Regions from separate parts of the Mesorhizobium sp. M0894 genome, predicted to be linked through region 2. Evidence: riboswitches for the same ligand, from Rfam matches in the RefSeq annotation. Region 2 holds a riboswitch; each other region holds the start of a gene.
What was found. A riboswitch is a leader RNA that binds a small molecule or an ion and turns the genes downstream of it on or off. The one in region 2 is predicted to bind cobalamin.
Positions count from the first base shown of each region.

Region 1 (10,043 bases), on a different contig from region 2:
CGATCGGCATGACGCCGCCCAGCGGAAACTGATGCGATGGTGTGACATAGGCCAGTCGTGCCCCGATCCCCGCCAGCAACTCCGTCTTCATCCCGTCCTCGTCGACGGTGACCGGGACGGGCGAGGCACCCGTACTGGCAAAGACCTGACGCGCCATCCTATAGCACGGGTCCTCGATGACGAAGCGGTCGGCGGGATCGAGAAGCAGGCGAGCGCACAGATCGAGGCCCTGCTGCGAACCGTTGACGATGATGATCTGCTCGAGGTCGCAGCTCAGGGTTCGGGCGCGCCAGAGATAGCCCTGGAGCGCCTGGCGCAGCCGGCGCGAGCCGCGAGGATCGTCATAGGCAAGACGCAACGGGCGCTGCCCCATCGCCTCGTTCATCGCACGTTTCCAGACCAATGCGGGGAAGTCTGACGGCGCCAGGTCGCCATAGCGGAAATCGACCTTCAGCCCAGTCGGCAGATAATCCGGCCAGGGCGGCGTAACGCGCAGTCGTTCGCCATAGGCGGACAGATCAACCGGGCCGACTCGTTTCGCGACAGTGCGGCTCGTCTCAGGACCGATCAGCGAGGATACAACGCGAGGTCGTGCGCCTTGACGGACTTCGATGAAACCTTCCGCAGTCAGTTGCTCATAGGCGACAGTCACCGTCGTTCGCGAAACCCCAAGGTCATTTGCCAGGCCGCGTGAGGACGGCAGCTGACTACCGGTTTCATAGACGCCGCCGAGGATTTGCTCGCGAAGGGCCTCGTAGATCTGGCGTGCACCCATCGCGTGCGAGCGACCTGCAGAACCGTCACTCAAGACTGGACCATCTCTTTCACCGCCAACTGGATATTTCACATTGGCCAGTTTGCCGTCAATCTTTCGAACCCAAGAAAGATCTCAGAGGCCGAATGACCCGCTCCTATCAATCCGAAACCGATGCTCTCACGCGGTCGCTCAACGACACCGGTCCCGGATTTGCCACCCGGGCGATCCATCATGGCTACGATCCGGCCCGCTTTTCCAATGCCGTCCAGCCGCCAGTGTTCCTGACGTCGACCTATGGATTCGAAAGCGTGGCAGCAAACGAGGCGGCCGCCACTCTTGGCGGAAGGCTCTATGCGCGCGAATACAATCCGACGACGGAGATCCTCGAACAACGGCTCGCCAATCTGGAGAGAGCCGAGGCAGGTCTGGTCGTTGCCTCGGGGATGGCGGCTTTCGGGACGCTGATCCTGTCGCTCCTGTCCCAAGGCGATGAACTCATCGTCCACAGGACGCTTTATGCGAACACGCTTGCCATGGTCGAACAGGCGGTCCCCCGCTTCGGCATCAAGGTCGTCGCGGTCGACCTGTCCGATCCTCACAATCTCGATGCCGCGATCACCGAGCGGACCCGGCTTGTTTTCTTCGAGACGCCGGTGAATCCGCTGAGCCGCATCCTCGACATCGCTGCCATTGCCGAGCGCGCCCACGCGCGCGGTGTAAAGGTTGCAGTCGACAGCACCTTCGCCTCCCCCGCGCTCCAGCGGCCGCTCGAACATGGGGCAGACCTCGTGCTCCACTCGCTGACCAAATACATCAATGGGCACGGCGATGCCCTTGGCGGGGCAATTCTCGGCGACGCGCAAACGCTCCGCACGCTACACGAAACGGGCCTGCGCTACATCACCGGCGCAGCGCTCTCGCCCATGTCAGCCTTCCTGATCCTGCGCGGTCTGAAGACGCTCACGCTGCGCATGGAACGCCACAGCGCCACAGCCCTTGCGGTGGCTCAGGCGCTCGAGGCGCACCCGGCGGTGGCATGGGTGAGTTATCCCTTCCTCGACTCGCACCCTGATCAGGTGACGGCGCGAAAGCAGATGTCCCAAGGGTCGGGCATGTTGGCCTTTGGCCTCCACGCTGGGTTCGAGGGCGCGCGGCGGATGATGGACCGGCTCAACCTGATCACCCGGGCTGTCAGCCTCGGCGATGCCGACAGCCTCATCTATCATCCGGCAAGCCTGACCCGTGCTCGTCAGCCGATCCGCAAGGATGCGCATCTGGCCGATGGAGTCGGCGAGGACCTCATGCGTCTCTCGGTGGGTCTTGAAGACGTCGATGACCTAATCGCCGACCTGCGGCGGGCTCTGGACGCCTTGTGATGACCTGTCGTCCGGCCAGTCCTGCGCTCACGCACAAACCTGGAGCCTTGCCATGGCATTCCTGAGCGGTCTTTCCGCGTTTCCCATCACGCCCGCCGATCGTGACGGCCGCGTCGATACCGTTGCTCTGCGCAGGCTGATTGCTCGGCTTGGCGCCGCTCAGGTCGACTCCATCGGTCTTCTCGGCAGCACCGGCACCTATATGTATCTGTCGCGCGAGGAACGGCGACGGACGCTCGCCGAGACCTTGGACGAAATCGCCGGGCGAATGCCGCTCCTGGTGGGTGTGGGCGCGCTGCGCACCGATGAAGCAGTGAGGTTCGCGCAGGACGCCAAGGCCCTTGGAGCTGCCGCGGGGCTGCTTGCGGCCGCCTCCTACACCCCGCTCACTGATGACGAGGTGTTCGAACATTTCTCGACGGTGGCGTGCGAGAGCGGCCTGCCGATCGTCGTCTACGACAATCCAGGAACGACGCATTTCCATTTCACCCCAGCACTCGTCAGCCGCCTGGCAAAGGTGGGTGGGATTGTCGCTATCAAGAATCCGACAGACAAGAGCGATGCGATCAAGAGCCATCTGGCCGACCAGAGGCGCACTGTGCCGGAAGGGTTCTCGATCGGCTACAGCGGCGACTGGAACGCCGCAGAGGCCATGATCGCCGGCGCCGACACATGGTACAGCGTCCTCGCCGGCATCCTGCCCGAGGTCTGCGTGAAGATCGTCACGGCGGCGCAACAGGGCGATGCGGCCGAAGCGCGACGGATCGATGCCACGCTTGCGCCGCTCTGGAGCCTCTTTAAGGAGTTCTCGAGCCTTCGCGTCGTCTATGCACTTGCCGAATTGCTCGACATTTGCCGTGCCGACCCCCCGCGTCCCATCCTGCCTCTGCCCTCAGCAGCGAAGCGCCAGATCGCCGCCGCGTTGGAACGCTTGCCATCGGATGTCAACCGGTGAATAGCGAACCCGGCGGCCAGTGAAGGAACCTGTCATGTATGTACCCGCGCATTTCGATGAACCGAGCCGAGAAGTCCTCTACGAACTGATCGAGAACAGTGCACTTGGCATGCTGATAACCCATGGCCGGAGCGTCTCGACGCCAATCACATCCCCTTCGAACTCGACACGTCACAGGGAGAAAACGGTACCCTTTACTCCTGCGCGACTAGTACACGTGCCGAAGGAAAGTGCACATTCTCGGATGTGATCGCGTTTTGGCACATTCACGGCCGACATGCGGCAGCCGGTGACTCACCACGATGGTGAGCAACCAGGAAACCCTCCGGCCTACACTTTCTCCCGGAGCGCACGTGCTGCATCGACCATGTTCATGAGGGCAGGGCGGACCTCCTCCCATTTGCGTGTTTTGAGGCCACAGTCCGGGTTTACCCACAGTTGGGAATCCGACAGTCGCTCGCGGGCAAGCATGACGAGATCCGAAATCTCCCCGACTTCCGGGACACGTGGTGAGTGAATGTCGTAGACTCCGGGCCCGATTTCGTTCGGATATTTGGAGCTCGTGAAGGCGTCCAGCAGTTCTATTTTCGAGCGCGACGTCTCAATCGAAATGACATCCGCATCCATTTCAGCGATCGCGTCGATGATCTCGTTGAACTCCGAATAGCACATGTGGGTATGGATTTGAGTCGCGTCCTTTACACCCGTTGAAGCGATCCGGAAGCATTCGACAGCCCAGTCGAGATAGTCGTTCCAATCAGACTGGCGCAGTGGCAATCCTTCGCGAAACGCGGCCTCATCGATCTGGATCATCCTTGCGCCGGACCATTCGAGATCCGTCACTTCGTCGCGGATGGCGAGCGCGATCTGGCGGCATGCTTCGGAGCGGGGTACGTCGTCGCGAACAAAAGACCAGTTGAGAATGGTCACTGGGCCTGTGAGCATTCCCTTCACAGGGTTTTCCGTAAGCGACTGGGCGAACTGCCACCAGCGCAGCGTCATCGGATTGGGCCTCGATACGTCGCCGAAGATGATGGGGGGGCGCACGTAACGCGACCCATAGCTCTGCACCCAGGCATGCTGGGTGAAGGCGAAGCCGGACAGCTGCTCGCCGAAATGCTGTACCATGTCGTTTCGTTCGAACTCACCGTGCACCAGCACGTCCAGCCCGATCTCTTCCTGCCAGCGAATTGCAGCCTCGATCTCCTTCTTCAGGAAGGTCTCGTAGTCGACATAGCTCAGCTGGCCCTTCGCATGAGCGGCCCGCGCCCTGCGTACCTGCGGCGTCTGCGGGAAGGACCCGATGGTCGTCGTCGGGAACGGCGGCAGCCCGAGCGTGCCGGCCTGGACTCTGGAGCGCTCGGCAAAAGCGCTCTCTCGTCGCTTCATGCTGTCGTCAATGCTGGCGATCCGCCCCTCAACTAGCGGGTCATGGATCTTCGTGGATGTCACGCGAGTGGCGGCAGCCTCGGCAGACGCTTTCAACGCGCCTGCCACCGCATCCCTGCCTTGGGACAGGGCCCGGGCAAGCAACACCAACTCGTCGGTCTTCTGGGCCGCGAAGGCGAGCCACGACCTGATGTCCGCGTCGAGTTCCGTCTCCATGCGGAGGTCGATCGGCACATGCAGCATCGAGCAAGAAGGCGCGATCTCGACGCGGTCCAAGGGCCAGCCGGCGACGATCGGTTTGATGCGGTCGAGAATGGCGGGCAGGTTCGCACGCCAGACGTTGCGGCCATCGATCAAGCCAAGCGAGAGCACCAGATCCTTCGGTGCGAGCCGACCCACCGTTTCCAGCTGCTCGGGAGCGCGCACGAGATCAATATGCAGCCCGGCCAGGGGCAGAGAAACCGCGGTTTCGAGATTGTCTCCCAGCGGCCCGAAATAGGTAGCCAGCATGATCTTCAGCTCGGGCGCGGCTTTCGACAGCTGGCCATAGGCGAATTCGAACGCAGCTCGTTCGTTCGGGTTCAGATCGAGGACAAGCGCTGGCTCATCGATCTGCACCCAGTCGGCTCCAGACAGCTTCAGCCTCTGCAGGAGTTGCTCGTAGACGGGCAGCAGCCGCGGCAGGAGCGCGATGGGATCGAATCCTTCGGCAGGCGATTTCGCCAGCTTGAGGAAGGTGATCGGTCCAAGGATGACTGGGCGTGTGTGAACGCCGAGAGCTTTAGCCTCGATGAAGTAATCGACCGGTTTCGTCGACGAGAGGGCGAACGTCTGATCATCGTTGAGTTCCGGCACAATGTAGTGATAGTTGGTGTCAAACCACTTGGTCATTTCCATCGCGGTTACATCAGACCGATGAGCCGCCTGCTGGTGACCAGCGTGTCGACAATCCTCCGTCTGACCCTGGTTGCCCCGCGCCATTGCGAAGTAGATGTGAAGTGGAACCTCGCCGCTATTCCAGCCGTAACGGGATGGAACGGCGCCGACCATGGCTGCGGTGTCGAGCACATGGTCGTAGAGCGAGAAGTCGTTCGACGGGATTTTCGACACGCCGCGATCGTGCTGCTCCTCCCAGCTAGCGGCACGGAGCGCCTTCGCGGTCGTGAGAAGGTCGGCAGCGGACGATTTTCCGGACCAGTAGCTTTCAAGCGCGAATTTCAGTTCTCGCCGACGACCGAAGCGGGGCACGCCGAGCGTTGCTACAGGAATTTGCTGAGAGACAGTCATGCCAGACCCCGATGGTTGGGGCGTCGGTGACAAGGAAGGCGCTAGCAGGCCGGCACGAACGCCAGGCTGCAGCGGCCACCGAGACACCCCGCCCGTGGACGTAATTCGCCGTGGCAGGTCTCCTGGCTCGCGGGGTCATAGCCTCTACCCGTCTTCCCAAGGCTATTCGCCTCAGTGACATGAGTGGGGTTGGCTCGCCGCTAACAGTTGCGGGGGCAGCGCCGGCATCGCACCGGCTTCCCTCTTAGCTCCGCTGCGGCAGCGCCGTACGGAGAACCACGACGCGGGAGACAATTACAGCAGTTCGCTTCTTTGTCAACGCCGCATAAAGAAATGTTTATGTCGTTATGTTAAATTTCCGTTGGCATGTTCCAAAGGTCGCCTCGAAAGCGAAAACTGTGGAAGCCTTGAGCGGCCGGTAAATCAAAGCAATGACGCACGGCGCCCTTGTCCAGGAGGATAGGAGTTCGTCGGCTGCCGGCAGCAAACACACCGGCAAGCGCCGTGGTGCTGCTTAGCGCATCATGCGAACCACCTCGGCGTCGAACTTCGGCTCCGAGGTTCCGACCGCTTCGTTGGTGATCTGCTCGCGACCATATTCGGCTCAATGGCGAGGCTGTTGCCCATGTGGAAGCTGTTGGCCGTGATGCCCTCGGTGATATGACACAACGATTTCGGGGGGAGCACACCGAGGCCAGGCGCAGCGGCGTGTTGCGAAGTGATCGAGGCCAATGTCTCGAACTGCTTGTTCGCAGCCCACCGGCTCAAGGTAACCCGGCTCAAACCACCGGGCCAGCTCAAGTCCTGTCCAAATGAGGCCTGAGCGGCAAATCGTCGTGCACGCGCACGGTTTGGCGTTCGATCTTGTGATGCGTCTTGGGCGGACAATCGCCACGGTGCAGCGCTTCCAGGCGCGCAACGATTTCGGCGTCATCCTGGGTCTGCCTGTTGTTGTGGCGAACATACTCGACCCAGGTTGGCACATGATAGCACTCGGTCCATAGTTCGGGCTTTTCCAGGTCACGCAGCAACGCCCATTGTCTGGCGCCATCTCGCAGCCGGGCTTTTCGCCACGATGTCATCACACTGAGAAATTCTGGGACATCTCTCTGATCGATACGATAATCGACCATCACCATGATCGGACCGCTTCGTGGCCGCAGGTCAAGTTGCAGCGTCGGTTCGCTGAACTTGTTGGTCGGATCCAGATTGAGCGTTTCGAAATCCGGCTGACGCAGAACGATCCCCATCAGTCCACCAATCACAAGAACCACGCTGGCGACGAGGAAGGCTCCCGAAACACCTTGGACATCCGCCAGTTCGCCCCAAAGCCAGCTTCCCGCCGCCATGCCGCCGTATGTGGCCGTCTGATAGAGAGACAGGGCGCGTCCAACCACCCACCGCGGCGCCGAAAGCTGCACTGTGACGTTAAACAGCGAGAATGATTGAATCCAGGCCGCACCGGCCGGCATGAGGAGGAGACAGCTCAGCCAAACGTGCTCACTCCATGCCAGAAAGAAGCAGCTGATCGCCAGTATAAAGAACGCACCGCGAATGACCCATTCGTTGGAGAGAACTTCTCGGACCCGCCCGATGAGGAGCGCGCCGCAAATCGCTCCCAGGCCGAAGAAGCCGAGCATCACGCCGTAGGTGACCGCGGTCCCTTTGATCTGTTCGCGAGCAACCAACGGCAGGAGAGCCAAAATGACAACGGCGGTGAGGCCGAAAATGAAACTCCGGCACATGACCTTGAGAAGGTTCGGCGACAAGAGCACGTAACGGAAGCCCGCCGCCATCGCACTGCCGAAAGCCTCCCGCGGCAGCGCTTGTCGTGTCCGTACGGCTTTCCACCGCAACAGCGCAGCGATCAGAGCGAAGTAGCAAAAGACGTTGAACAGGAACGCGAAGGCCGCACCGGCTGTGGCCACGATTATGCCGCCAATCGCCGGCCCGATGCTGCGCATGAGATTGTAGCTCATGCCGTTGAGCGCAACCGCGCTAGGCAGGTGTTCGCGAGGCAGGATATCCCCCATCGAGGCTTGCCAAGAGGGATCGTGCAATGCCCAACCACAGCCGATCAGGAAGGTGAGACCCAGAAGGGTCCAGGGTGTCATTTCCCCCGCATAGGTCAGGAACGCCAGGAAGGCGGATACGCAGACCATCAGCAGTTGCGCAGTCAACATGATCCGGCGACGGTCAAAGTTGTCCGCGAGCGCTCCCGCCGCGAGCGAGAAGATCATGTAGGGGAGGGTGGTCGATGACTGGACGAGCGCCACCATTCCATGGGAGGTGGCGATGCTCGTCATCAGCCAGGCCGCCGCCACACCTTCCACCAGGGTGCCAAGGTTCGAAACGAGTGCAGCCGACCATAGCGAACGGAAGGTCTTGTGCTGAAAAGGAACGAGTGAAGATGTTCTCTTCGCCATTGTGGGAAGCTTCGGGATCGACCGCGGGGCTGGATTTGGTTCGCCTCACTCAACCATGGCCTCGCCGTACAAGCCAAGCTGCCACAGTGGCGCGCCTGCTAACCCAGAAAACTGGCGGCCTTACAGGCATGCGCAGGACGCGCGAAGCCGCTCAAATCTCCCCAGATGGGTCAGCCATCGAAGACCGGCATCACTTGCCCGTTGAGCGGCTATACGATAATGCTCCGCGCTAAGCAGGAAGCGCCAAAAATTTGAGCGGCGACTTCATTCTCCTATTCAGGAAGGAACTATGAGGCGGCAGACGCGACCATTCACCGTGGAAGTCAAACAAAAGCGCAATTATCAAAAATCCGCACGTTCCATCTGGGGCAATTTCGACATCGCCGCGGCGATGGCCGAGACAACAAAGGAAGTCGAGCCGTTAAATCGTCAGCTTGTTGACTCTACTGTAGTGGCCCTTGATGCTGAACCTTTGCAAAAACCGCGAGTGGAGCATTTCATGGCCAATCCCCTGGAAACCGAGTCAGCAGTAGTTCCTAGCGCACCGGCAGACAAAGCGGAAACGCCAAAACCGAAGACGAGAGCGCGGCGGTCGAGGAAGCCAGAAGCTGAGGCGAGCGCGCCTGCCCGCAAGGAGGGCGCCAAGCCGATATCCGCGACCACTGAAGCACCGCCGTCAGCGCGAACAGGCCGAAAGAGCTACTCCGCGAAGGATCGTGCCCAGAAGCTGGCGCAGATCGAGACCTCGATCGGCGGCGGCGCTACTCTCAAGAGCGCGGTGAAGCAAGCCGGCATCTCGGAACAGACATATTATCTTTGGAAGAAGGCGGCGGCGCCGGCGGCGGACAGTGACGGGCTGAAGGATCTCGTCGCGCTCGAGGAAGAAAACAAGCGGCTAAAGAGCCTGCTTGCCGATCGTCTCCGCAAGGAGAATGCGGAACTGAAGAAAAGGCTCGGGCTGGATTAAGGAGGGTGGGCAGCTGGTTCTTGGCTCGCCACCTACAGTAATCCCGCCTGCTCCGCCTCTCGGCGCAGATTCTGGCGTGGCCTTGGGCCGATCTGCTGGATGACCAGCCCGGCGGCCAGCGAGCCGAGATCGCCGCACTGCTTCAGGCCGCGGCCTTGCGTGTAGCCGTAAAGGAAGCCGGCGGCGTAGAGGTCGCCGGCGCCTGTCGTGTCGACCAGCTCGCGGATCCTGGTCGCCTCGATGGTGACGGTCTCGTCGCCGCGCACGATGACCGAGCCCATTTCCGAGCGGGTGACGGCGGCGATCTTGCAATCCTTGCGGATCTGCGCCAGCGCCTCGTCGAAGGACGCGGTCTGGTAGAGCGACTTGATCTCGTGGCTGTTGGCAAAGACGATATCGACGGTGCCGGAGCGCATCAGATCGAGGAACTCGTCGCGGTAACGGTCGACGCAGAACGAGTCCGACAATGTCATCGACACTTCGCGCCCGGCGGCGTGGGCGAGTTTCGCCGTCTGCCGGATCGCTTCCTTGGCGCGCGGCGGGTCCCACAGATAGCCCTCGAAATAGGTGACCGCGGCGCCCGACGCCTTGTCGGCCTCGACGTCCTCCGGGCCGAGTTCGACGCAAGCGCCGAGATAGGTGTTCATCGAGCGCTCGCCGTCCGGCGTGACGAAGATCATCGAGCGCGCCGTCGGCGGTTCGCCGTTGAGCGGCTTTGTGTCGAAGGCGACGCCCTGGGCATGGATGTCATGCGCATAGATTTCGCCGAGCGCGTCGTTGGAGACCTTGCCGAAGAAAGCGGCGCGGCCGCCGAAGGAGGCGACGCCCGCCGCCGTGTTGCCGGCGCTGCCGCCCGAGGCTTCAATGGTCGGGCCCATGCGGCTGT
Region 1 covers NZ_JAMYOG010000021.1:14,122-24,164, reverse strand. Annotated here, with positions in the region: gene pdxR (MocR-like pyridoxine biosynthesis transcription factor PdxR) at 1-775, opposite strand, end outside; gene NKH91_RS27825 (trans-sulfuration enzyme family protein) at 901-2,133, shown strand; gene NKH91_RS27820 (dihydrodipicolinate synthase family protein) at 2,186-3,088, shown strand; gene NKH91_RS27815 (FMN-binding negative transcriptional regulator) at 3,123-3,338, shown strand; gene metE (5-methyltetrahydropteroyltriglutamate--homocysteine S-methyltransferase) at 3,419-5,764, opposite strand; cobalamin riboswitch at 5,860-6,060, opposite strand; gene NKH91_RS27805 (MFS transporter) at 6,562-8,190, opposite strand; gene NKH91_RS27800 (transposase) at 8,480-9,157, shown strand; gene NKH91_RS27795 (adenosine kinase) at 9,190-10,043, opposite strand, start outside.
Region 1: linked by a shared signal. The riboswitch ahead of metE (5-methyltetrahydropteroyltriglutamate--homocysteine S-methyltransferase) and the one ahead of NKH91_RS10665 (CbtB domain-containing protein) in region 2 are both predicted to bind cobalamin.

Region 2 (10,043 bases):
TTAAGGTCGAGATCGAGGTCATCGCGGCGGGTTGAGGAGCGCTGGCCAGCGGCTGGAATCGACAGGCCGATGATCTCAAGTTACACGACAAAGGTTGGTGCCGCCCCTCATCAAGCGCGCATCCAGTCTCTTCGAGGTAAAAAATGGCCGGAACAAAAAAACGCGTATGGTGGGGTGACTACCGGACCACCGAATACGCGACCGTCGATCCTGAGGCGACCATTGCCGTTCTGCCGCTGGCGGCGATCGAGCAGCACGGGCCCCATCTGCCGGTTTCGACCGACACCTCGATCATGAACGGCATGCTGGAAACGGTGATCGCGCGCCTGCCCGGCGATCTCGACATCCGCATCCTGCCGGTTCAGGCGGTGGGCAAGTCGAACGAGCATTTGCATGCGCCCGGCACCCTCACTCTGCCGGCGACGACCCTGGTCGAGGCGTGGACCGAACTTGGCCTGTCGGTCGCACGCGCCGGCGTCCGAAAACTGATTGTCGTCAACTCGCATGGCGGCAATGAGGAGATCATGGGCATCGTCACCCGCGAATTGCGCGTGCGGGCAAAGATGCTGGCGGTAAAGACCAGCTGGCAACGGTTTGGCCGGCCGGCCGGCATGTACACCGACCTCGAAGACCGCCACGGCATTCATGGCGGCGACGTCGAGACCTCGCTGATGCTGCACTTCCGGCCCGACCTCGTCGACATGGCCAAGGCCGATAATTTCGTGTCCAAGGTCGCCCGCGCCGAAAAGGAATTTTCGCTGCTGCGCCACACCGGAACACACGCCTTCGCCTGGATCGCCAGCGACCTCAACCCGAATGGCGTGGTCGGCGACGCCAGCATTGCAACCGCCGAAAAAGGCCGGCTCACCGCCGAGCATCAAGCCGACGGCTTCATCAGCTTGCTGAAGGACGTGCGCAAGGCAAAGCTGGCGGATTGGCTGCGTAACTAGCCCTCGATCCTCAGCGCAAACGGCGTGCCCTCAAACGCTTCGGCGCCGCGCCCGATCGCCTCGATGGCGCGGCTCATGCGGCCGTCGCGCTCGAGCAGTGCGTCGGCAATTGCGATCAGCCGCGGATTGGGTGTCGCCGTGGGCGACAGCGCGCGCAGCGTCTTGGCCAGTTCGGCTTCGTCGCGCTTCGGCGCCAGCGCTGCCGCGATAATGTAGGCCGAGGCGGTCGACCGGCTGATGCCGGCATAGCAATGCACCACCAGCGGCCGCGAGCGATCCCATTGGCGGGCGAAATCGAGCAGGTTCAAGACATGCTCCTCGCCCGGCATGGTCATGCCCTCCTGCGCTACCGCAATGTCGTGCATGACCAGGTGCAGATGGTTTTCCCTGGTGATCGAGGCCGGCCGCATCACCTCCGTGCCGGCAGCGAGCAGCGAAAGCAGCCGCCCGGCCCCGGTCTTCGTCACCGTTTCCTCGACTTTGGACAGCGAGCAGACATGGATCATTGGATCGTTTCTCCCTTGGCATCATCGTCGCGCCGCGAGGCCCAGCCGGCAAGCGCTGATTCGAGCCGCCGCCATTCTTCGTCGGCTCCCGGTAGGCCGGCGCGCAACACATCCGGCCGGTCGGCGAAATGCCGAAGCAGGATGCCGCGCTGGCCGAGCACCGAAAACAGGCGGGCGGCGTTCGCCAGCCTGATATAGCGGAACAGCGCGGTGCCAGCGGCGACAGGCACGCCGAACCGGCCGAACAGCGCATCGAGCCGTGCGGCATCCTCGGCCAATCGGCGCCGCATCCCGGCCTGCCAGCCGGTATCGGCAAGCGCCCTTATGCCATATTCGAGCGCCGGCCCGGAAATCGCCCATGGCCCGAATTGCGCCTGCAGCCGCTCGACCGTCAGCGCGTCGGTCAATGCAAAGCCAAGCCGCAGGCCGGCCAGGCCGAAGAACTTGCCGAACGAGCGCAGCACGACGATGCCGCCCTGGTCGACGTCGCCAGCGAGACTTTCGCTGCGTGGGCCGACATCCATGAAGGCCTCGTCGACGACCAGCAGCCCGCCTCTGGCGCGCAATTTTGCGGCAAGTCGAAGCAATCTTTCGCGCTCGACGACGCGCCCGTCCGGGTTGTTGGGATTGACGACGACGGCAAGGTCGGCCGCCGCCAAGGCTTCGAAATCATCGACTTCAGCCGCCGCATGGCCGGCGATCGCCGCTGCCCGCCGATGCTCGGCATAAGTCGGCCCGAGCACCAGCGCCCTGCCCGGGCTGACCAGCGAAGCGACGCGCGGCAACAGGATCTGCGTGCCGGGCGCCGCTGCGACATTCGCCGCCGATGGAGCGCCATAGGCGCTTGCCGCGACTTCGGCCAATTCGCGGGCACGCGCTGCTTCCGGCAATCGCGACAGGGCGGTGGCGGGCAAATCGAAAAGCGGGTAGGAGTGCGGATTGATCCCGGTCGAGAGGTCGACGAAAGGCAGCGGCGCGTGAGGGAAAAGCGCCCTCGCCCGGCCAAGGCTTCCGCCGTGGTCCACTGCCGCCGTCACTCCATCAAGAGACTTCATGTCGATCCTGATCACTTTCCTGTCGCTGGCCATCGAACTTGTACTCGGCTACCCGGCCCAGCTCTTCGATGCCATTGGCCATCCCGTCACCTGGTTCGGCAGGCTGATATCCTTTCTCGACGGCAGGCTCAACCGCGCCACTGATTCCGACGCCCACCGTCGCCGCTGGGGCGTGCTCGCGCTGCTGGTCATCGTGCTGGTGCCGGCCGCCCTCGCCTTCTGGCTCGAAACCATGCTTTGGAGCATTCCCCTCGGCTTGTTGGTCATCGCAATCCTGGCGACGTCGCTGCTGTCGCAGAAGAGCCTGGCCGAGCATGTCGAAGCGGTGGCCGACGCCCTCGACAGCGGCGGACTGGACATGGGCCGCATTGCCGTCTCGCGGATCGTCGGCCGCGACCCGGAAAAGCTCGACAGGGCCGCTGTCTGCCGCGCCGCGATCGAAAGCCTGGCCGAGAATTTCTCCGACGGCGTCGTCGCGCCGGCGTTCTGGATCGGCATTGGCGGGCTCGCCGGCGGCGTCGCCTACAAGGCCGCCAACACCGCCGATTCGATGATCGGCCACCGCACTCCGCGCCACGAAGCCTTCGGCTGGGCGGCGGCGCGCTTCGACGACTGGATCAACCTGCCGGCGTCGCGGCTGACGGCGCTGCTGATCGTACTCGCCGCTTGCCTGGTCAAGGGCGCCGACGCCAAAGCCGCCTGGCACGCCGTGCGGCGCGATGCGAAAAAGCACCGCTCGCCCAATGCCGGCTGGCCGGAAGCAGCGATGGCCGGTGCGCTCGGCCTGGCGCTCGCCGGCCCCCGTTCCTATGACGGCGTCATGGTCGAAGACGCGTTGATGGGCGAAGGCGGCCGCCGCGATGCCGAGAGCACCGACATCCGGCGGGCGCTGAAACTCTACCGGGTCGCCGACTTGCTGCTGATCGGGCTGTTCGGGGTGGTCGCAGTGGTCGTTATCTTGGCGTGACCTGCGCTCGAGATCGAGCGGAAACAAAAAACCCGCCAAGCGGCGGGTCGTTGGAGCCAGTTAGCACCATACCCAGATTAGTAGCATAGCTGCCGGCACAAAGCAAGAACAAAATTGCTGTGCCCAAAGAATAATCGCCCCAGCTTTGCGCTTCTCATTCCCTGCCTTTGACGTTCGGGGTTGGCGAAATCCGAAGCGCCATCCAATCTCCCCCCTCGTGGGGGAGATGTCCGGCAGGACAGAGGGGGGCGCGAAGGATCGCCAGCCTCTTGACCGTTCACCTGCTAATGACGGTCTGACGACGTAGTTGTCTCCGACTGACAGGCCGAGGGACAGTGCCCCCCTTTGCCCTGCCGGGCATCTCCCCCACAAGGGGGGAGATCGGCAGCTTCGCCGGCGCCGCCTGCTCCGAAACGCCCTTCCCCGATCGCCAAACCCCTCAGAACTCTATCCCTTGCTGCGCCTTCACGCCGGCGGAGAAGTGGTGCTTGGTCACGCCCATCTCGGTGACCAGATCGGCTGCCTCGACCAATACCGGCTTGGCATTGCGGCCGGTGACGACGACATGCAGGCCCTCGCGACGCGCCTTCAGCGCTGCGACCACCTTTTCGAGGTCGAGATAATCGTAGCGCAACGCGATGTTGAGTTCGTCGAGCACCACGAGGCTGATCGACGGCTCGGCCATCAGCTCGAGCGCCTTGGCCCAGGCGGCCTCAGCGGCCGCGATGTCGCGCTTCAGGTCCTGCGTTTCCCAGGTAAAGCCCTCGCCCATGGCGTGCCAGACGACGCGGTCGCCGAAGCAGGCAAAAGCATCCTTCTCGCCGGTGTGCCATTTGCCTTTGATGAACTGGACGACGCCGACGCGCTTGCCGTAGCCGAGCATTCTGAGCGCCAGCCCGAAGGCGGCCGTGGTCTTGCCCTTGCCCGGACCGGTGTTGACGATCAACAGCCCTTTCTCGACCGTCTTGGCTGCAACCTCGGCGTCCTGCACCGCCTTGCGCTTGGCCATCTTCGCGCGGTGGCGTTCCTCGTCCTTGGGATCGATGTGGTCGGTATCAGCCATGTCATTTCACCCTGAGCGGCAGCCCCGCCACCATCAAAAGCACGGTGTCAGCGACGGCGGCAACGTCCTGGTTCAACCGGCCGGCCGCGTCGCGAAACCGTCTTGCCAGCGCATTCTCCGGCACGATGCCCTGGCCGACCTCGTTGGACACCACGAACCAGGGTCCACGCGGCCGCGACAGCACATCTGCCAGCCTTCGGCATTCGGCCTCGACATCATGTTCCGCCAGCATATGGTTGGTCAGCCACAGCGTCAGGCAATCGATCAGCACCGGCTGGCCGTCAGGCAGTGCCTCGATCGCGCCGGCAAGGTCGAGCGGCGCCTCGATGGTCGTCCAGCCGGGGCTGCGGCGCGAGCGGTGCAGCGCGATCCGTTCGCGCATCTCCTCGTCATAGGCTTGCGCCGTCGCGATATAGCTCCATGGCGCCGGACAGGCACTCACCAGCCTCTCGGCATGCACGCTCTTGCCGGAGCGCGCACCGCCGATGATCAGGGTCAGCGCCCCGGCAGCGCGGTCAGGCAAAGCTGTCGTGCAGGCTGGTCGCCGTGCCGGTGAAGCGGCCGCGCACCACGCCGACGACCGCGCCGAGCACCAGCCAGAACACCAGATTGGTCAGCGTCACCGCCACCACGAACTGGTGGTGCAGGCCTTCCGGGATCGCCGTCTCGAAGCTGTCGGGCTGCGGCGCGCCAACGAAATGCGGCGCTAGGATCAACGCCACCGCAAGGATCGCCAGCGGCAGCGATCTGCGGAAGGCGAGCAGGCCGAGACCGGCGGCGGTCGCCACCACCGTTGCCCACCACCAGATCTGGCGTTGGACAAGGTCGGCCGCCGGCATCGCCGGCAGTTCCGGCGGCAGGCCGAGGCCGGGCGCCAGCGTGAACACGGCAAAGCCGGCAAGCCCCCAGAACAGGCCCTGGCGCCAATTGCCGATGCCGCCGGCGAACTCCGAAACCGCAACCAGGACCAGCGCGAAGCCGATGCCGGTGACGATATTGGCAACGACGCTGAAGGCAAAGCGTTCGAAACCGTCGGCCGGCGCCCAGCCTTCGTCCTCAGCCGGAGCCATTGCTTCAGCCGGTGCCGGCGCGGCGCTGCTCATAGCCATCGTGCCCGTGGCGGCCGGTGCCGCAGGTGCGGCGGCATGGTCATGGCCGCCGCCGGCCTGTTCGTAGACTTCCGCCTTCAGGATCAGCGGCACCGTGGCATAGGCCTGCATGCAGGCGAGAACGACGCCGGCCACGAGCCCTGCGATCGCCGCGATGAACACGACGTTGCGAAACAGTGTCATGATGTCAGCCCCTTGTCAGTGGCAGGGAAAGCCCATCGAGTGGCGATAGTCGTGGGCGGCATTGTGGACCGCATCGATGTGCGAGAAGCCGACAAAGCCCATGACGAAAATGCCGAGGAATGCAGCAAGCGCCAGCTGCATGAAACGCGACTGCGAGGAGACGGAAGCGCCGAGCGAGACGGAAGCGGTATTCATGTCTTGTCCTTTCGCCCTCCACCCGAGGGCATAGAAGTCAGTTTCCTGTCGCCGGCAGGTCTCCTGGCTCGCGGATCAGCGCCCTTCCCCACCTTCCCGAAGAAAATCTTCAGTGGCATATGGAGAGGACTACCGCACACAGTTGCGGGGGCAGCCACGGCATTGGGCAAGAATTTCGCCCGCACCGCATTCCCTCTTGGTTCCAAACGGAACCGACGACATCAGCGACTATAGGCAGAATCGCCGCGCCCGGCAAACCAAATTCCGCCGGATCGTGTGGCGAATGCGCCGCCTCGCCAAGCTCGCCGGCCGGCGCCGCAATTGACAATTCTCACAGCCGGGTGTCGGCTGGCGGATGGGGAGGAAGCCGGCATGCAACCCAGCCCGAATGAGCGCGGTCCCTATAACGGCCTGACGCGGGCCGAGCCGACGCTGCCGTCATCGGCCTATTGGGACATCGCAGGCTATCAGCGCGATCTCGAGGCCATCTTGTATCGCAATTGGCTGCTGGTCTGCCGCGAGGCCGACCTTGCCCATCCGCTGGCTTTCAGGACGTTTCGCATAGGCACGCAGGAGGTCGTCGTGCTGCGCGACGAGACCGGCGAATTGCGCGCCTTTCACAACACCTGCCGGCATCGCGGCTCGCAGCTTTGCCAGCAGAGCGAAGGACGGCTGAAGGCGCGGCTCATCACCTGCCCCTACCACGCCTGGTCCTATTCGCTGCGCGGCGATCTGGTGCGCGTGCCGTCGAAATCGCTGCCGGACGGTTTCGACAAGGCCGATCATCCGCTCTACCGCGTCGCGCTTTCGGTGTGGCGCGGTTTCGTTTTCGTCAACCTCGCGCAAGACGCTGCCGGTTCGGCTGAAACATCCTTCGATCCGGCATCCGGCAACCTCGCCAACTGGCCGCTGGAAACGCTGCTGAGCGGCCATGTGCTGCGCAAGGTTATGAACTGCAACTGGAAGATATTTTGGGAGAACTTCAATGAGTGCCTGCACTGCCCCGGCGTCCACAAGGACCTGTCGCGGCTGGTGCCGATCTATGGCCGCGGCCTGATGGGCCGGCACGACGACCCCGAATGGGCGCGCCACGCCGACAATGACGCGCCGGAATTTGCCGGCGGCTTGCGGGCCGGGGCCGAAACCTGGTCGCGCGACGGGCGCGTCCACGGCTCGGTCTTTTCGAGCCTGACGCCGGCCGAGCGTGCTGCCGGGCAGACCTATGCCACCAACTTGCCGTCGATGTTCGTCGTCGGCCATGTCGACTATGTCAGGACCGTGCGGCTGGTGCCGCTTGGGCCGGAGCAGACCGAACTCACCGCCGAATGGCTTTTTTCGCCCGAAGCGCTCGTCGATCCGGCTGCGGATATCGACAACATCGTCGCCTTCGGTACCCAGGTGCTGGAGGAAGACGCTGATATCTGCGAGGTCAACCAGAAGGGCCTGCGCTCGATGCGCCATAAGGCCGGCGTGCTGATGCCCGAGGAATATGATTTGCACCGCTTCCACAACTGGGTGCGCGAGCGGCATGCGGCGCTTGAACATCAAAGCGATTTGGGCAGATAGCGCCAAGTGACGAAGCCGCAGACCGCCGCCAGCAGGCCGAGCGTCGCGAAAACCGCGCCCAGGCCGAAGAACGCCAGCACCACTGAATAGACCAGCGGCGGCGTCAGCTCGGAAAAGTCGAGATAGGTGCGGTAGACCGCCGCCATCTGCGTCCGCTCATACGAGCGCACCGAGCGCATGAACGCGGTCGAGCCCAGCGCATCGAGCGCGATGGTGAAGAAGGCACCGCAAAGCAGCAACGCGCCGGTGACGAGCGGCGCGGCCTCGCCGACGGCGCCGGCCGCCAGCAGCGTCGCCGACATGGCGAAATAGGCAAACGTCATGGTGCGCCGGCCGCCGAAACGCTTTCCCGCCCTGCCCCAGAAGATGGCCATGAACAAAAGCGCATTGCCGGCCGAAACCAAGAGGCCACCGGCGAGCTCGCCCTCGCCGGTGATCACCATGAACAGCGGCCCATAGACAAAGAACGTCGTCCAGAAGCAGGAACGGCCGAAGGCGATCAGCCAGGCCAGCCTCAGCCTTGGCTGCGCGACGAAGCGGCCGATATTGGCCAGCGGATTGACCGGCCGCGTCTTGCCCGGGCGGATCGACGGGTTGTCGCCAAGCCGGTAGGTCCAGAACAGCGCCAGCAGGGCCATGGCGAAGGCGGCCACCGCGCTATGCGCGGCATAGATGCCGAAACGCGTGTAGAGGAAAATGCCGAGCGTCGGCCCGGCGGTCCAGGCAAGCATCGACCACGCCATGCGCAGCGACTCGGCCTGCATGAAATCGGTCTTGCGGATATGGTCCATGATGTAGAGGTTGAGCGTGATCGCCAGCGCGCTGGCGCCGATGACGCGGCAGAGCATGCCGACCGTTTGGCCAGCAAGCGTATGAGTGACGAAGAACAGCGAGCCGACGGCCAGCAGGCAGGCACCGGCGGTATAGACCCAGCGCCGGGCAAAGCGCCGGATCAGCATCGGCATGAACAGCGTCGCCGAGAGGCCGAGCATTGCCACGACCGTGTAGAGGATCGAGACGGTCTGCTCGTTGTGCAGGATCTCATAGGCCTGGATTGGGATGACGCTGGAGACGGTGGCGCGCGCGAACGATTCGACCGCATAAAGCGAGGCGAAGGTGCGTGCATCCGCCGGCCGCAAGGCCGCAAGCCAGATAGGATGGCGCACATGGGTAGCCATTGCTTTCCCCGAAGCAGAATCGCCCAAAGCAGGGTTGGAGCACAAATCTGCCGCGGCGATTCCTGGCCGGGTAACAGGAAACCGACGCCTTCACGGCAAAAAGCGAAGCCGGCCAAAGGCTTTCCGGCTCTGGCCTAAAGCGAGTTCTAATGCTGACCCGCGCCAACGTGACGCGAGGACTGCTTCTTTTGACGGTGGCAACCGTGATAGTCGTCTTGCCGGGGCTGAACCAAGACAGCGAGACCGATGAGCATCGCCACGCCGACCACCGCCGTTCAGGATCAACCGAAGGCGAAGCGCATCGCCGCCATCGACATCGCACGCGGCATCGCTTTGCTTGCCATGGCGAGCTATCATTTCACCTGGGATCTCGAATTTTTCGGCTACACCGATCCCGGCCTCACCGCCTTCGGCTGGTGGAAAATCTACGCGCGCTGCATCGCCTCGAGCTTCCTGTTCCTGGTCGGCGTCAGCCTCTATCTCGCCCATGGCAAGAAAATCCGCTGGACAGGCTTCTGGAAGCGCTTCGCCATGGTTGCCGGGGCGGCTCTCGCAATATCGCTGGTCACCCGAATCGCCACGCCCGACGGCTTCATTTTTTTCGGCATATTGCACGAGATCGCGCTCGCCAGCCTGCTCGGCCTGGCGTTCCTGCGGCTGCCGGCGCTGCTGACACTGCTTGTCGCGGCGTTTGTCATCGCGGCGCCCTTCTACCTCAGATCCGAGGCCTTCGATCATCCGGCTTTGTGGTGGGTCGGTCTATCGGCGACCAATCCGCACTCCAACGACTATGTTCCGCTGCTGCCCTGGTTCGGCGCCGTGCTTGCCGGCATCGCGGTTACCAAACTCGCCGCCACCTCCGGCGTGCTGACCCGGCTGTCGGCCATGACGCCAGGCCGCTGGGCAAACCCGCTGGTCTTCATCGGCCGGCACAGCCTTGCCTTTTATCTGATCCATCAGCCGCTGCTGATCGGCTCGGTCTGGCTGTTTTCGCAATTCATGCCGGCGCGGGTCGAAAGCAGGGAGGTGAACTTTCTGAAATCCTGCCAAATATCCTGCGAGCAGGCGCGCGACACCGAGTTCTGCTCCAGCTATTGTGCCTGCATGCTGGACACTCTCCAGGGCGAAGCCTCGCTTGACCGGCTCTACAGCAACGACCAGTCCCCGGAGTGGAAGGCGCATATTGGCGAGCTCGCCGGCACCTGCACCGCCCAAACCGAGACGGCGGAACCGAGAACGCGCTAATCGAGGGAGGACAACAATGACCGACA
Region 2 covers NZ_JAMYOG010000004.1:303,120-313,162, reverse strand. Annotated here, with positions in the region: gene NKH91_RS10705 (RidA family protein) at 1-35, shown strand, start outside; gene NKH91_RS10700 (creatininase family protein) at 144-950, shown strand; gene NKH91_RS10695 (tyrosine phosphatase family protein) at 947-1,456, opposite strand; gene cobD (threonine-phosphate decarboxylase CobD) at 1,453-2,511, opposite strand; gene cbiB (adenosylcobinamide-phosphate synthase CbiB) at 2,510-3,478, shown strand; gene cobO (cob(I)yrinic acid a,c-diamide adenosyltransferase) at 3,918-4,541, opposite strand; gene cobU (bifunctional adenosylcobinamide kinase/adenosylcobinamide-phosphate guanylyltransferase) at 4,543-5,064, opposite strand; gene NKH91_RS10670 (CbtA family protein) at 5,057-5,833, opposite strand; gene NKH91_RS10665 (CbtB domain-containing protein) at 5,849-6,028, opposite strand; cobalamin riboswitch at 6,065-6,260, opposite strand; gene NKH91_RS10660 (aromatic ring-hydroxylating oxygenase subunit alpha) at 6,401-7,594, shown strand; gene NKH91_RS10655 (MFS transporter) at 7,573-8,772, opposite strand; gene NKH91_RS10650 (heparan-alpha-glucosaminide N-acetyltransferase) at 9,019-10,017, shown strand; gene NKH91_RS10645 (methyltransferase family protein) at 10,034-10,043, shown strand, end outside.

Region 3 (10,043 bases), on a different contig from region 2:
CGCAAGACCCCGCCCGAGGGCCGACCGCGGCGCCGTCGACGGCGTCGGTGTAGTCTTTCGCCAGGCTCGGCGCGGCGGCGTGGCGCAAGTGGCTGCCATCCTTGTCGAGCAGCAAGACCGAACCGAATATCCCCGCCAGTTGGGACTCGACCAGACGCATGAGCCGCTCGAGCACGTCTTCGAGGGGAGCGCTCTTTGCGATCATCTCGAGGATATGCGCCTGCCCATCGCGAAGGATTTCGGCCTGCTTGCGCGCAGTGATGTCGCGGGCAATGCCGACGAGGCCGAAAATGTTGTTTTGAACGTTGCGCAATGGCAGTTTCGTAGACAGGAACCATTTGCCGGTGCCTGACGCATCGACGACGAACTCCTCCTCGTCGATCATCGGTTGTCCGTCGCGCATCAGTTGCTGCTCGACGAAGCGAAATTTCTGCGCAAGATCCGGCGCATGAAGGTCGAAGTCGCTCAGGCCGATCATGTCGCTCGTGCTGTCTCGACCGCTGTCGGACGCAATGGCTCGGTTGGCGACGACGAAGCGGCTTTCGGTGTCCTTCACCCACATGTAGTCAGGCACCAGGTCGATCAGCGTCTGCAAGGAGATACGCTCGTCGACGACCAAGCGGTTGGCGCTGAGCTCGCTGATGTCCTCGTGCGTGGCCACCCAGCCGCCGTCAGGCATCGGTTGATGGCAGACCTGAATTGTCCGGCCATCGGCGAGCTCGGCTGTCCAGTTCCCCGAAGCAGTGCCCGAATTGACTGCCCGGGCCAACGCCAGATAGGCGTCCGCATTCATTGCCGAGGTCCCGACAGCGACGCGCCGCTCGACGATTTCGCGCAGCGCCGCACCCGGCTGCAATTGCTCCGGCGCAAGGCGATAGATTTCCGCATAGCGCCGGTTGCACAGGATCAGCCGTTCATCGGCGTCAAAAAAGCAGATGCCTTGCGAGATGTTCTCGATCGCGGTCTGGAACCGCAGTGCCTGGTCCTGAAGCGCTGCAATCGTGGCGCGAAGCTCGCGCTCGAGCGCCTCATATGAGGCAGTCGCCAGTTGTGCCAGCGTCGTCAAATTGGCGGATTCGGGCACTTCGGCGGTTTGCCTGGATGATTTCGTGGCCAAACACAGTTCCTCCCGCTGATGCTTGAGGCAAGCAAAGGAGGCTCGCCTTCAACCCAAAAGCGAGTGCATATTGGTCGGGATATACTAATGGCAGGTGAACCGGCTCAATGCCGACCCGACCGGCACAGGCAACGGAAGCCGTGAGCCGGTCGCGGTTGCCGGAGCCGTGAGACTTAGTCCATATGCGCGGTAGGCGCTCCACCGGCGGGCGGCGCAGCCTTTGGCTTGCGCAGCAGGAAAACAAACGGGACGGCAAGCAGTGTCATCATCATCAGCAGCTTGAAGTCATTGACGTAGGAGATCATCATCGCCTGGATATTGACCATGCGATCCATCAGCGACAGCGCCATCGGATCGCCGCCCGCTGCTGCCGGCGACGCCGCCCAGAGGTTGGGATTGAACGGGTTGACATAGGCCGAGAGCTCGGCGTGGTTGATCTGCGTGTTACGCACCAGCAGAACCGTCACCACCGATACGCCGATCGATGAGCCAAGATTGCGCACCAGGCTGAACAACGCCGTGGCATCGGTACGGAAGCGTGCGTCGAGCGTGGCGAAGGCCACGGTGGACAGCGGCACGAACACCATTCCCATTCCAAGGCCCTGGATGACGCCGGAGCTGAGGATAAGCCAGTTGTCCATCTGCGGCGAGAAGCTGGACATCGTGTAGAGCGATTGCGCGGTCAGCAGGAAGCCGATGACGACGAGGATCCTGGCATCGATCCTGTGCATGATCCGCCCGACGAACAGCATCGCGATCATCGTGCCGACACCGCGTGGCCCCAGGACGATGCCGATGGTGAGGGTCGGATAGCCGAAGATGGTCGACAGCATTGGCGGCAGCAGCGACATGCTCGCCAAAATGAGCACGCCCATGACAAAGATGAACGCCAGCCCGGTGACGAAATTGCGATCGAGGAAGATCTTCGGGTCGATAAAGGGGTGCTCCGCCGTCAACGTGTGAATGGTGAATACCCAGAAGCCGGTGATGGAAAGACCAAGCTCGATCCATATCTCGATCGAGGAAAACCAGTCGACCTCGCCGCCGCGATCTAGCATCAGTTGCAACGCGCCGACACCGAGCGAGAGCATGGCGAAGCCGAAGAAATCGAAGCTGCGCACCCGCCGGGCAACGCTGGGGAGATATGCGGCCATGCCGAGGAAGGCGATGATGCCGACCGGCAGGTTGATGAAGAACACCCAGCGCCAGTTGAAATTCTCGGTCAGCCAGCCACCCAGCGTCGGGCCAAGGATCGGTCCCAGCATGATGCCGGCGCCCCAGATGGCCATGGCCTGGCCGTGGCGTTCCCTAGGGTTGATGTCGAGCAGGAAGGTCTGCGACAGCGGCACGATGGCCGCACCGAAGACGCCTTGCATCAGCCGGAAGAGAACGATGGTCTCCAGGCTCCAGGCGATGCCGCACAGCATGGAGAAGACGGTAAAGCCGACCACCGCCGTCAGGAACAGTTCCTTGCGACCGAAGCGGTCGGCAAGCCAGCCGGTCACCGGCGTCATGATCGCGGCGGCAACGATGTAGGAGGTCAGCACCCAGTTGATGTTGTCGGGGGAGGCGCCGAGATCGCCGGTCATGGTCGGCAGCGCAACGTTGGCGATCGTCGTGTCGAGCGCCTGCATGATCGTCGCCAGCATGAGCGCAACTGTGATCAGGCCGCGGTGCGGCACTTCGCGAAAGGGTTCTGGGCTGCTCATGACGTAAAACTTCCAGCAGGTAACAAAAACGTGTACATTAGGTTTCCGGACGGCGAGGCCCCGCTGTAGAGAGACCCTCATCGCGGTGGGACGCGAGCATCGATGTGGGGGTTACATCGACTGAGCGTCTCGACAAAGCGGGCGCCTGCCGCCCGGAAACCTGAGGACCGAAGATCCTGCGCGCGTTGTCTGCTCAGGCAGGCTACAGCGCAGCGCGTCTACGCATTCAACTTTTCCTGCGTCTCCCTCGGACCAATCCTGCATCCATCTCGCTGTTTGCTATGCGGCCGCTGTTCGGCCTCTTTACTTGGCCTCGCCTGCCGTCGCGCTGTGGAAAATGCTCGGCAGCCCGCGGGAAACGCCGGTGTCCACCGTGACCGTCGCGCTCATGCCGGTGCGCAGCGCCGTCTTGGCGTCGGCATCGGTCAATTCCAGGCGGACCGGAATGCGCTGCGTGACCTTGACCCAGTTGCCGGTCGCGTTCTGCGCGGGCAGCAGCGAGAACTCGGCCCCGGTGCCGGCGCCGATCGCCTTGACGGTGGCTTCGAACGTCTTGCCCGGATAGGTGTCGACCACGATTTCGGCCTTTTGGCCCGGATTCATGTTGGTGAGCTGCGTTTCCTTGAAATTGGCGTCGACCCAGGTATCGCCGGTCTCGACCAGCGAAAACAGCGGCGTGCCCGAGCCGACATACTGGCCGACCTTGAACGAAGCGGCCTGGCTGATGATGCCGTCGGCAGGCGCTTTGACTGTTGTCTGGACCAGATCGTAGGCCGCCTTGTTGCGTGCAGCGAGCGCCGCCATCACTGTCGGATGCTTGTCGGTCTCGATGTCGGGATTGCCGCCAAGTGCCGCCTTGGCGCTGACGATCCCTTGCTGGGCCACGGCCAGCTGCTGCTTGGCCTTGTCGAGGTCGTTCTTGGCCTCGTCCAGCGACGACTTGGCGTTGATGCCCTTGCGGGCAAGGTCGGCGGCGCGGTCATACTGCGACTGCGCGTACTGGACCTGGCTTTCGTCGGACTTCTCTTGCGCCAGCGCCTGGCTGTAGGCCGCACGCAGCTGCTCGACATTGAGCCGCGCGCCGGCCACCGCCGCATCGGCCTGGGCCAATGCGATCCGGTAGGGCTCGGGATCAATGGCGAACAACACGTCGCCCTGCTTGACAGACTGGTTGTCGAAAATATCGACCTGAACGATGCGGCCCGCCGTATCGGCGGCTATCGACACCTTGGCCTGCTGCAGATTGGCGTTCTCGGTCTCCTGATAGCGGCCGCCGGTCACCCAGACATAGCTGCCGCCGGCGATCAACGCAGCGGGCAGCACAAACATCAAAAGGAGGCGGCCGGCACGACGCTTCTTCTTCGGCGCCACTGGCGCCGGAGCTACCTGCGGAGCGACCGTTACCGGAGCTGCCGCCGGCTTCGCGGGAGCTTCCATCTCCAGCTTGGCCGCATTCTTATCTACTTTGGCTACCGCGTTCATGCTGCTGCGCCTTCCGTATTCTTCACTTTTTCCGAGGGCGGCGTCTCACCATCCGCAAGATTCTGCACCATTGTCTCCAGCGCCTTGACCAGGACGCGGCGATCTTCCGGCGAAACGCCAACGAGCGATTCCTCATACACCTCGCCGGCAAGGCTCTTGACGTGGGCGTAGGCTGCGTTCGCCTTGGCGGTCGGGAAAATCATGCGCACTCGTCTGTCGGTTGCGTCGGGACGGCGCTCGATCCAGCCGCCCTCCTCCATGCGATCGACAAGACGCGAGACGCTGATCGGCTCGATTTCGAGAAGCTCGGCAAGCCGCGCCTGCGCGACACCCGCCTCCTTGGCGACGCGGACCAGAAGCCGCCATTGCGCCGAAGAAAGGCCAAAACCGCTGGCGCGCGCCTCGAAGCGCTTGCGCATCAGGCGCTGCACGTCGTGGATCAAAAAGCCCAATCTGTCGATGCCGTCGGAAACCATGAGCGACATATATAATAAGCGTGCTCATAATTCAAGGAGCCGGATTATGCCAGAGGGTGGCAAATGTGCATGGCAGTCACATCATGAGCGATTGCGAATGAGCATCGTGACCACGAAGAAAGCGCCGACCGAACTGGTGATGATGCCGATCGGCAGTTCCTGCGGCGGCAACAGCGTGCGCGCGAGAAGGTCGCTTGCCAGCAACAGCACCGCTCCGAAGAGGGCGCAGCTTGCAATCAGGCGCAGATGAAGCGGGCCGGCCAGGGTCCTGGACAGATGTGGGATCATCAAGCCAACGAAACCTATGACGCCTGCGACCGAGACAAGGATCGCCGTCGAGAAAGCGGCGACGAGAAATGTCATCCTGCGCATCCGCGCAACCGGCACGCCGAGGCTTTCAGCGGCATTCTCGCCGGCCAGGAAAGCGTCGAGCCGGCGGTGGTTCCAAAGTCCATAAACAAGGATGGTGCCTGCGCCCAGAGCAGCCAGCTCGATATTGTCCCAACGGGCCAGCCCGAGCCCGCCCATCGTCCAGAACAACACCGAGTGAGCGGCGCGCTGGTCTCCGGCAAAGACGAGATAGTTAGTCAAGGCGGTGAACATGAACGAGACGGCAAGCCCGGCGAGGATCAGCCGTTCGGGGCCTTGCCCCCTCACCCGCGAAACCAGCAAAAGCACGATGCCGGCGGCCAATACGCCGCCCGTGAAGGCCGCGACCGGCAACGTCCAGATACCGAAATGGTCGCCAAAAATGGTGATGACGGAAACCGCGCCGGCCGCGGCTCCGGACGACAGGCCGAACAAGAACGGATCTGCGAGGTCGTTGCGCGTTACCGTCTGCAGCAGCGCGCCGATGACGCCCAGCCCGGCGCCGACACAGATGGCCATAATCGTGCGCGGTAGCCTAAGATCGAGGACGATCTTGGCAATCGGGATCTTGCCGGCCGGACCGGACACGATGTCTCCGTCCAGCCCGGCGGCATGTCCGAGCGCAGCAATCACGTCGCTCAACGCGATGACCGTCGATCCATAGGCAATCGACAGCAGAGCAAGAGCGGCAATCGCTGCTGCTCCTGCTGTCATCGCCAATTCGAACGCTCTCTGGCGCAAGCTCAGAAAGCTTCCGGGTGCATCGCCCTGGCGATCTTGCCGATCCCCTCGATGTTGGCAGGCCCAGGCGTCAGTTCGGCATAGCGCAGCGCAATGAAGTGCTCATTTTTGACCGCCTCAGTCTCCTTCATCGCCGGATGAGCTTTCAGGAAATCGAGCAGTTTTCTGTAGCCGCCGTCCTGGTAGTCGAGCAGGATAAGAAATTGCGGATTGCGGGCCGCCACCGTCTCCCAATCCGTATTGCCCCAGCTCGTCGGCATGTCGGCCATGATGTTGTCGCCGCCCGCTGCGGCGATCATGGCGCTGGGGATCGCGAACTTGCCTGATGTGAAGGGTTTGTCTTCGCCGGAGTCGTAAAGAAACACACGCGTTCCCGTGCGGTCGCCGATCTTTGCCGTGATATCGGCGAGCTGCGCCTTCCAGTTCGAAACAAGCTTTCCCGCCTCCGCCTCCTTGCCAAAAATCTTGCCCAGCTTTTCGACATCACCATAGAGCAGGTCCATCGAGGCGGCGGGGCGGTTCTGGTCGAGATGGACGCAACTTTCCGTCAGCACCAGCGTCTTGATACCGTGCGGGGCCAGCGTATCGGGCGTCACCTCGCCGCCAGGCTTCATACCGTAATACCAGCCGGCGAAGAAGAAATCGGGCTCGACGGCGACGAGGTTTTCGAGGGTCGGGTATTTCGGCGCGAGTTCCGGGATCGCGCCCTGCTCGGCCTTGAATTCCGGACCGACCTTATACCATCCGGTGATGCCGGTCAGGCCGACGATCGATGGTTGCAGCCCCAGCGCGAAGGCCATCTCCGCCATGTTCAGATCTTGGATGACGGCGCGCTTCGGCGCGGCGTCGAACGTCAGCGGCGTGCCGCAGCTATCAACGGTTACCGGGAAAGCGAAGGCGGTCTGGGCAAGTAGGAGGGAGGCAAAAGACAGTACGATGCGTTTCACGGATGTTGCTCCTTGGTCAAATCGGGATGTGAAGAGGCGCGGTTCGGAACGTCGAAGACCGTGAGTTCGCGGTCTTCGGTGGGATGGCGCAGCCAAAGCACGTCAACGCCGAAAATCTCGCGGATCAACTTCTTGGTCAGCGCCTCGCGCGGACTGGCAAGTGCCTGCAGGCGGGCCTCGTTCATCACCGCGACCCTGGTGGCAAATGGCGTGACAAGCGACAGATCATGAAGCACCGCCACGACGGTCATGCCAAACTGCGATACGAGTTCGAGAAGGTCGCTGCGGGCGCGCGGATCGAGATGATTGGTCGGTTCATCGAGGAACAGGATTTTGGGCTCCTGGGCGATGGCGCGCCAACTGGGCGCGTTGCCGCTCGCCACCGGATAGCGAGCCGATCGTGCGGCCGAGCAGCGGCAGCAGGCCGGTTCTGCGAAGTGCTTCAATGACGATGTCGCGTTGCTCGCTCCTCCGTCGCAAGCCGGCATGCGGGACGCGCCCAAGCTCGACGTAGTCGATCACGGCAAGCCGCGGATCAGGCTGGTCGGTCTGGCCAACGACCGCCATGTGCAGTGCCCGCTCGGCGGCCGAAAACCTCTCCAGCCGGCGTCCGGAAAATCTCACATCTCCCGCGCTTGGCCGCAGCGTACCGCATAGCATGCGCAGCAGCGTCGTCTTGCCGGCGCCATTGGGGCCGATGATGGCGAGGCGGTCGCCCGGCGCTATCGAAAGGCTCACCGCGCTGACCAGGCACCGGCCATTCGTCGTCGCGCTCAGTTCACACGCTTCAAGAAGAGGCTGGGAGGCGTCCAACTTACCGTCACTTTCTCAATGGCGACGGAAGGAAGCTGGACGGACCGGCCGACAAGACCGATGTCCACGTCTCCTCCCGGCACACCCCGTCCGGTCAACTCATGCTGATGGCAGGTCTCCTGGCTCGCGGGTCTTTGCGCCATCCTGCCTTCCCAGCCTTGCCGGCCAGTGGCACTTCGGATTTTTGCTAACCGCTTACAGTTGCGGGGGCAGCCGCGGCCTCGATCCGAAGATCTCACCGTGTTCCCTTTTCACCCCTTGCCTTTCGACTCGGGGACCATCAGTCAGCCACCCTAGTTTTCCGCCAATCACAGCGCAATAAGTCTTGTCAGAAGGAGCCATATAGACCTCGTGATGTAATAACGTTACATTTAAAAGGACGTTTGCCCGCTTCCTGTCAAGCCTTTTCGCGCGATTTGCGACTTGCCGACGACCGTCGCTCTCGATTTGCGCAGTGCGCAATTTCGATCAAACTGCCTCCGCCAGGAAGCGGCACCATAATCTTGCCAATATAAGACATGGCCAATGTAAAGACTGGGCCAATGCGGAGACTGGGCCAATGCGAGGTGCCAAATGAATCCGACCGAGAAGGCGCTGTGGTTCGTCGAAAGCCATCTGCCCGAAGCAGTCTCGCTGGACGATGTCGCCAAGATCAGCGGGGTGTCGCGCTTTCATGTGACGCGGGCTTTCGGCGCGGCTACCGGCCGTTCGGTGATGAGCTACGTCCGTTCTCGCCGACTGACCGAAGCGGCGCGCAAGCTTGGCGCCGGCGCACCCGACATCCTCTCGGTCGCGCTCGACGCCGGCTATGCCTCGCATGAGGCCTTCACCCGCGCCTTCCGCGACCAGTTCGGCACCACGCCGGAACTGGTGCGCGCACAAGGCTCGCTCGACAACCTCGATCTTGTGGAGCCGATCCTGATGGACCAGTCCTTTCTCGCCACTCTCGAACCGCCGCGTTTTGAGACCAGCCGGCCGTTTCTCATCGCCGGTCTCGGCGAGCGCTACAGCTGCGAAACCAGCGCCGGCATCCCGATGCAGTGGCAGCGGTTCGGCCCCTATATTGGCAACATTCCTGGCGAGATCGGCGACGTCGCCTATGGCGTCTGCGTCAACGGCGACGACGCCGGCAATTTCGACTACATCGCTGGCGTCGAAGTGTCCGATTTTTCGGACCTGCCGAGGGAGTTTTGGCGTGTGCGCGTGCCGGCGCAGAAATACGCCGTGTTCGCCCATCGTGACCATATCTCGACCATCCGCCGCACGGTCAACACGATCTGGAACAAATGGCTGCCAGCCTCTGGGCACGAGATCGCCGATGCGCCGGAATTCGAGCGTTACGGCCCCGAATTTGATCCGCACAGCGGCAATGGCGGGCTGGAAATCTGGATACCGGTCAAAGGGTGAGGTACGGCAGGCCGACGCCGAAGCGCCGGAAGCGCTGCTACAACTCCAAATTCCAGTTCTGGCCGACCAGATCCTGGCCGAAGGAATGGTGGCGCTCCTCGTTGGTCAATTTAAAGCCCGCAGCCTCATAGATGTGGCGGGCGGCGGCGAGCACGTCGTTGGTCCACAGCGTCAGTGTCCTGTAACCCGTGGGGCGGCAAAAGCCGATACATTCCTCGACCAGCCGCTTGCCGATGCCGAGACCTCGCGCCGAGGGCTCGACGTAGAGCAGGCGCAATTTCGCCACCGCGTCCGACTGGCGCACGACGAAGACGGAGCCGACGACCTCGCCTTCCCGCTCGGCGATCCAGCTGCGTTCCCATTTCGGATCGAAGGATTTGACGAAGGCACCGAGGATTTCGGCGACCAGCGCTTCATAGGTTTCGTCCCAGCCATATTCCTGCGCGTAGAGCAGGCCCTGGCGATGAATAATCCAGCCGATGTCGCCGACTTGCAGAGGCCGCAGCATATAGGGAATTTTGGGCTCGGCGCTTCCGCCCAGCAAACGCTGCACCGTCTGCATGGCTTTGACCAGCCTGTCCTGTTCGGCATCCGAAAGCCGGTCGAGCAAAGCCGCGACCTGGTCGTGCGAGCCCTGGTTCAGCGGTGCGAAGGCCTGCCGCCCGGCCTTGGTCAGCGCGATCGACGAGCGCCGCGCATCCGCCTCGATCGTGGCACGCTCGACCAGATCACGCTCCTCGAACTTCTTCAGCAGCCGGCTGAGATAACCGGCATCGAGGCCGAGATCGCGCCCAAGATCGGTGGCGGTCAGGCCATCGCGATGCGCCAGCTCATAGAGCACCCGCGCCTCGGTCAGCGAGAAGGTGCTTTTCAGCAGCCCTTCGTCGAGCAGCCCGATCTGGCGGGTATAAAAGCGGTTGAAGGCCCGCACCGCGTCGATCCGCTCCTTGCCTGGGTGATGATGAATGGTCATGGCATCCTC
Region 3 covers NZ_JAMYOG010000029.1:33,256-43,298, forward strand. Annotated here, with positions in the region: gene NKH91_RS30430 (EAL domain-containing protein) at 1-1,117, opposite strand, end outside; gene NKH91_RS30435 (DHA2 family efflux MFS transporter permease subunit) at 1,291-2,826, opposite strand; gene NKH91_RS30440 (HlyD family secretion protein) at 3,130-4,308, opposite strand; gene NKH91_RS30445 (MarR family winged helix-turn-helix transcriptional regulator) at 4,305-4,784, opposite strand; gene NKH91_RS30450 (FecCD family ABC transporter permease) at 4,866-5,867, opposite strand; gene NKH91_RS30455 (ABC transporter substrate-binding protein) at 5,897-6,841, opposite strand; gene NKH91_RS30460 (ATP-binding cassette domain-containing protein) at 6,838-7,224, opposite strand; gene NKH91_RS30465 (ATP-binding cassette domain-containing protein) at 7,157-7,579, opposite strand; cobalamin riboswitch at 7,747-7,951, opposite strand; gene NKH91_RS30470 (GyrI-like domain-containing protein) at 8,228-9,061, shown strand; gene NKH91_RS30475 (bifunctional helix-turn-helix transcriptional regulator/GNAT family N-acetyltransferase) at 9,099-10,034, opposite strand.
Region 3: linked by a shared signal. The riboswitch ahead of NKH91_RS30465 (ATP-binding cassette domain-containing protein) and the one ahead of NKH91_RS10665 (CbtB domain-containing protein) in region 2 are both predicted to bind cobalamin.